Regions from separate parts of the Paenibacillus sp. sgz302148 genome, predicted to be linked through region 1. Evidence: a T-box and tRNA genes for the amino acid it is inferred to sense, from the RefSeq annotation. Region 1 holds a T-box; the other holds one or more tRNA genes.
What was found. A T-box is a leader RNA that pairs with one kind of tRNA and senses whether it is charged. The one in region 1 lies ahead of AC0LWM_RS18410 (valine--tRNA ligase), so its partner is inferred to be a tRNA-Val.
Positions count from the first base shown of each region.

Region 2: it has a tRNA-Val gene. The T-box ahead of AC0LWM_RS18410 (valine--tRNA ligase) is inferred to sense a tRNA for this amino acid. The anticodon was not compared.

Region 1 covers NZ_JBVYOJ010000011.1:274,458-277,869, forward strand. The annotation lists gene AC0LWM_RS18395 (GNAT family N-acetyltransferase) at 1-207, shown strand, start outside; partial or broken gene AC0LWM_RS18400 (VanW family protein) at 336-1,052, shown strand; gene AC0LWM_RS18405 (hypothetical protein) at 1,002-1,166, opposite strand; T-box leader at 1,340-1,560, shown strand; gene AC0LWM_RS18410 (valine--tRNA ligase) at 1,640-3,412, shown strand, end outside.
Region 2 covers NZ_JBVYOJ010000004.1:280,355-283,766, reverse strand. The annotation lists gene AC0LWM_RS08460 (aldo/keto reductase) at 1-527, shown strand, start outside; gene AC0LWM_RS08455 (YhjD family protein) at 744-1,130, shown strand; tRNA gene AC0LWM_RS08450 (tRNA-Val) at 1,206-1,281, shown strand; gene AC0LWM_RS08445 (ATP-dependent DNA ligase) at 1,807-2,658, opposite strand; gene AC0LWM_RS08440 (YheC/YheD family protein) at 2,821-3,412, opposite strand, start outside.

The DNA.
Region 1 (3,412 bases):
ACGATGATCGGGCTCGCGCGAGACGAGCTGAAGGTGCCTAAGCTGCGCTTGTGCTGCCATAATACGAACACGGCGGGGTTGTTGTTTTATACGAAGCTGGGCTTTGTTCCGTATTCGATCGAGAAGCGGCAAATCGGATCCCGAACGGTTGCTTGCGTTTATATGGAAACGTGCACGGGCTTGGCAGAAGGAGGCGAAGCTACGTGATGCGAAACTGGATTCGGCGGATTCCGGGCTTCTACCGGCTGCGGGTGGCCCAGCTTCGAGTCCAGCGAAGGCTGCACGACGCGATATCGGGACGAAAATTCGCAAAGACGAGAGTCCGGCAAATTTATATGCATACCGGCAAGAAACATCAATCGCTGCTCCGAAGAAAACTTGGAACCTCAGACCCGCAGCTGCAGGAAAATAAAATTACGAATTTGCGGCTGAGCATCGAGGCGATGGACGGCATTCTTATTCAGCCTGGCGAAACGTTCTCGTTCTGGCGGCTTGTCGGACGAACGACGGCCCGCAAAGGGTATTTGGAAGGACTGCAGCTATCGAAGGGAGAAGTGAAGACCGGGGTCGGCGGAGGCTTGTGCCAGCTGGCGAATTTGCTGTAATGGATGGCGCTCCACAGCCCGCTTGAGGTTGTCGAGCGCCATCACCATAGCTTCGATCCGTTCCCTGATGAGCAGCGGGTCCTACCTTTCGGGAGCGGGGCGAGCGTTTTTTTCAACTATATCGATCTTCGTTTCTACAATCCGACGGACGTCACATTTCAGTTCAAGCTGTGGCTGACCGACACGCATTTGAAAGGTTCGCTTCATAGCGATCGCGAGTGGAAGTTGGCATACCATATCGAAGAGAGGAACCATCGCTTCCTGAGGCAGGGAGGCCTAAATTTTCGCGAGAACGAAATTTGGAGGCGGTCCATCGACAAGTCAACCGGCAGCGTATTGAAGGAAGAACAATTGATCCGTAATTTTTCGGAGGTCAAATACGAATTGCCGCAGCATTTAATACACATCGAGCAAAAAGCCCAAGTAAATCAAGAACAGCACGAATAAGATAAATACGTCAAGCCCCGTCGGGAGCAACAGCGTACGCACAAACTGAATGCAAATGAGCGGAAAAATAATGCCTTTGATCGTATACCGGACTTTGAACCACCAACGTTCCAACGTGAACACCACCTTGCGTTGCTTTTAGTTATGTTTATGTGCGAAGCGAACGAAGTTATGACAAGCTTTTCCCCGCGGGATGAACGGGATGCGGATCTTCTGCGGATATTCCCCGATTGTGGTTTATATATTGACTGTTATGGAGAAGATGGGTATCATACTGTTATATATGCATAAAAGCGTTGAAAGGGAATAGTAGGCAGCCAACCCTTCAGAGAGTGGAACCGTTCGCTGTGAGGTTTCGCAGGATGTAACTCGCCGAAGTCGCCCTTGAGTTGCGCGTCCGGTATGCCGGACGGGCCGGTGAAGAGCCGTTATCCTAACAAGTGTCGTATCCGTTTTACGGATGCGAAATGAAGGTGGTACCACGGAAGCAAAACCTTTCGTCCTTTGCGGCGAACAGGTTTTTTCTTTTTTTCGGTAACCTTGAGCCATTAGGAACAGTTAGGAATTTCAATATGGAGGAATGCTGCATGTCAGAAATTCAAGCGTCAACAGAAGCAACAACGAATACGACGACAACGACGGCGATGCCGACAACGTACGATCCGAAAGCGGCCGAAGCCAAATGGTACGATTATTGGATGAAAGGCGGATATTTCCGGGCGGGGCGCAATCCGCAGGCGAAGGAACGGTTTACGATCGTCATCCCGCCGCCGAACGTAACGGGAATGCTGCATATCGGCCATGCGCTCGACTGCACCTTGCAGGATATTATGATCCGCGCCAAACGGATGCAAGGCTTGGATGCGCTGTGGCTGCCGGGCACCGACCATGCCGGCATTGCGACCCAATCGAAGGTTGAGCAGAAGCTGCGCGAAACGGGCGTAACCCGATACGACCTTGGGCGTGAAAAGTTTCTGGAGAAGGTATGGGAGTGGAAGGAGCAATACGCGAACAACATCCACGAACAATGGGCTAAAGTAGGCTTCTCCCTCGACTACAGCCGTGAACGGTTTACGATGGACGAAGGATTGTCGCGCGCGGTGCGTGAAGTATTCGTCAAGCTGTACGAAAAAGGGCTTATTTACCGCGGCAAATTCATCATCAACTGGGACCCTGCGGCGCGCACGGCGCTTTCCGATATTGAGGTCGAATATAAAGAGGTGCAGGGCCACCTGTACCACCTGAAATATCCGCTGAAGGACGGCAGCGGCTCCATTACCGTCGCGACGACGCGTCCGGAAACGATGCTGGGCGATACGGCGGTTGCCGTACATCCGGAGGACGAGCGTTATAAAGACATGATCGGCAAAATGCTCGTATTGCCGATTATCGGCCGGGAAATTCCGGTTGTCGCCGACGAATACGTCGAGAAAGAGTTCGGCAGCGGCGCGGTTAAAATTACGCCGGCGCATGATCCGAACGACTTCGAGGTCGGGCAACGCCATAACCTGTCGCAAATTCTCGTCATGGACGAAAACGGCAAAATGAACGAAAATGCCGGCAAGTACAAAGGACTTGACCGAACGGAATGCCGCAAGCAAATCGTCGCCGATATGAAGGAGCTTGGCGTGCTCGTCAAAATCGAGGACCATGTGCACCAGGTCGGCCACAGCGAACGAAGCGGCGCCGTCGTCGAGCCTTACTTGTCGACGCAATGGTTCGTGAAGATGAAGCCGCTCGCGGAGCGGGCGATCGAAGCTCAAAAAAGCGGCAACGGCGTCAACTTCGTGCCGGACCGATTCGAGAAAATTTATTTGCACTGGATGGAAAACGTCCGCGATTGGTGTATTTCCCGTCAGCTTTGGTGGGGCCATCGCATTCCGGCATGGCACTGCGCCGATTGCGGAGAACCGAACGTTTCCCGTGACGAGGTAACGGCATGCGCCAAATGCGGAGGCGGCAATCTGCATCAAGACGAGGACGTTCTGGATACATGGTTCAGCTCCGCGCTGTGGCCGTTCTCGACGCTCGGCTGGCCGGAACAAACCGAGGACTTAAAAACGTACTACCCTACGAATGTTCTGGTGACCGGTTACGACATCATTCCGTTCTGGGTATCCCGGATGATCTTTATGGGTCTGGAGTTCACGGATCAAATGCCGTTCAAGGACGTGCTCATTCACGGATTGGTGCGGGATTCCGAAGGGCGCAAAATGTCCAAGTCGCTTGGCAACGGCGTCGATCCGCTGGAAGTTATCGACCAATACGGGGCCGATGCGATGCGGTTTATGCTGTCGACGAGCAGCACGCCGGGACAGGATTTGCGTTTCCGCTGGGAGAAGGTGGAGCAAGCCCGCAAC
Region 2 (3,412 bases), on a different contig from region 1:
CCGGCCGCTGTCTAGCACTCGGCGTCTCGAACTGGACGTATCAGCGAATCCAAGAGGCGAATGAATACGCCGCCGCGCATGGCTTGACCGGGTTTGTGTGCAACAGCCCGAACCTCAGCTTAGCGAAGCCGAATGAACCGCGTTGGCCGGGCTGCGTTTCCGTGGATTCGGATTATGCCGCATGGCATGAACGTTCGCAGATGCCTCTGCTGTCCTGGTCGTCGCAGGCGGGAGGATTTTTCACCGGGCGGTTCGCTCCGGATAAGCTGGACGACGCCGAAGCGGTGAGAGTCTACTACAGCGATGCCAACTGGGAAAGATTGCGCCGGGCCGAGATTTTGGCAAAGGAGAAGGGAGTTGACGCCAACCAGATTGCACTTGCTTACGTGCTGCATCAGCCGTTCCCGACTTGTGCGCTCGTCGGACCCTACAAGGTGAGCGAGCTGCGCTCCAGCGCAATAGCATTGGATGTGGAGCTGACGCAGGGTGAGTTCCGTTGGTTGGATTTAGCGCAGGAATCGCGGTAAGGATTGCTCGGGAAGATGACTCGGTCGTAATCGAGTGTGGTATGCACGAATAGTTTGGTGTTGAGCAGCTTAAGCTCGGTTAACATTTCGGAAGTCTCGTTTCCTTCGGGGAACGGGACTTTTTTTCGTTGGAAGAGCTTGACAATGGAATGTATGTTCGGTAGAATAGAAGTAGATACGGGAACAAATGTTCTTTGTTGGAGGAGAGATGCGGAAATGAACCAGGCGATATTACATACGGATGAAGAGCTTATGCTAGTCACAACATACATGCTGTACCCCCTTATTCTTGATTTATTGGAACGCGATTTGAAAGTCATGAACATACTTCAGCTCAGGATGCTTCCCGTCTCCGCCAGCACGTTCAGGCAAGCGCAAGAGATGATTATGAAAGACATTGCCGCTATGCGGAAGTCGATCCGGCTGCAAGGGGTGATCATTTATGAAGAACGCCGAGCGGAGAAGGGTCTCGAGATTACGTTTGTATGCCGCGGCGATCGCCGTCATGTGCATTTGCCATGGAATCAAGTCCGCGGTGAAGTCGTAAGGAAGCTTGGTCATTATTTCGGTGTGACAGCGTTGGAGAGCAGCTTAGGGGAGTAATCTCAAATAAAATTAAATATTGTGTTGACATATGGGCTGCTCCTTGGTATTATATATCTTGTCGCTGCTAATTACGATCTGATAGCTCAGCTGGGAGAGCACCATCTTGACAGGGTGGGGGTCACAGGTTCGAACCCTGTTCAGATCACCATAATACAAATGCGATAACCCTTGAGGAATCAAGGGTTTTTTTATTTTTTGTTCTGACCTTGCCAAAGTTGAATTAAGGAGATATGAGTAGGTTGGAGACGAGTTGGGGACGATATAAAGTTTTGTTGAAAATCAAGCGGAGCGTGACTTGACCCGATTAATGAATTTGATTAATAAAGAGAGTGAATAGTAGGTGATTAATACACTGATTATAAAGATATCTGCTCTAAATGAAGTTGTAGTGAAAAAGCGTTCAAAAATGAAAATATTGTTGGTAGGGGCTTCCAAACCATGGTACGTAATAAAGTTCAAAGGAAAACCCAATTTAAATACTTGATACCCATCTTGATGAAAAGTCCCCCACCAAATTGAAGAAAGCGGTAAGATGAAGCTCCATAGCAGAAGTCTTGTCTTATTCAAATCGTTTTTCCCCTCCTTTGCATAATTAAACATATTATAACAGGAAAAGTTAGGGGGTTCGAGTGCGGATATTTGAATTATGAATTTTTATTAATCTGCTACAGCCCTATATAAATTGAACAAATGCCGGGCTGCGCAATAATCCAGCTCGCGTCCAATTCCGCATTTTAACTTTTGACCGTAGCCGTGGCTCCACAAATACATAATCTGTATTCTCCCCGGTAATTATTGATTGGCTGACGTTGAAGAACGCTTTTTTCTGCGCCGTAGTGACGCCAAGCTCAATAATCCCCGCCGGCCGCAACTGGCCGCCGTCATCAACTGCAACGAGCCACCCGAATTCGCTTTTGCGCCAGCCGGCGATGACTACTTCGGCATACTGCCAGTTGATTACTTTTTGCCATGCTGCCGATCGGCGGCTTACGTATGTGCTTTCCTTCCTCTTTGCAACGATTCCTTCAAGCTGTCGCGATTTGATCTCCTCAAAAAGCCGCTCGCCTTCCCTCTCGATATACAGTATTTTCGATACGCGTTCGTTTCCGAAATTGAGATGAGCTAGAATTTCTTTACGTTTTATTAGCGGTAATCCGCGCAAGTCTTGGCCGTTTAAGCGCAGGATATCAAATACGATATAGTTCGCCGGCAGCGACGCGGCTAGCGAATTGATTTTTTCGTCCTTATGGGCAGAGAACCGTTCCATTACGGATTCAAATTCGATCGCGCCGGTCTGAGGATCAACGCAAGCGACCTCTCCATCCAATACGATATCGTCGATTGCAATATGAAGCAGCTCCGGGTATTGTCGCGTACACTCCACCTGATGCCGCGTATAAAGGCGGGTCCGTCCGTTTTGGCGCGACAAGATCAGCCGGTGGCCGTCAATCTTGGGCTCAAATATATAATCAGCATGGGAAAATGCGGATTTTGCTGTTGTAAGAAGCATCGGAGCTATAAACAAATGAATCACCTCAAATCCATGGTAGCAAAATATATGCTCTTGGAAACAAGGTAAGTATTGGGAACGCATCAATGGTTTTATTGAACGATGTCACAAATAACGCCCTTGGCATTTCCTTTTGGAGGAGGCCAAGGGCTGATGGATCGCAACGACTTTTGTTATTTACTTGAATGATAGAATACGGCGGTACATTTCATAGTCCCCCAACTTGTGGAAATGGGACATCAGCGGTTTCAAATTGGCCTCAATCACCCAGACGCGGCCATTTTTGTCAACGCCCATATCGAACCCGAAAATTCGATGGCCGTGATACAATTTACTCAAACGATTTGCGGAGAGAAGGGCCACGCGGTTTACTTCATCAACCAATGTGTTTGTGGATTTGGCCAGTGAAGATCGGCGAATAGCCGACTTTATATGCATAACGGTTCCTTTACTTCGGGATATATTCGTGACGATATAACCTTTGCCGGCTACTTTGGCCAGTCTGCCGGTTACGTGCCATGGGGAAGCCGATGTATGGCGTTGGACGATGACACGCATGTCAAAGGGCCGGCTATTGATCGTGGCCAGTTTGATTCGGCGCTGAACCAGATGTTCGCGCCTGCTGCTTTTCACTTTGTTCAGAACGTAAGCATAAAGAGATTCTTTTGAGTGAAAGACGGTTTTAACGTTCTCAAGATGAAATTCGTAAGCGCCGTTTCCGAGCGCAGTAATCATTTTGACTCGCGCGCCTCTGCTGCTCAGTGTCGGT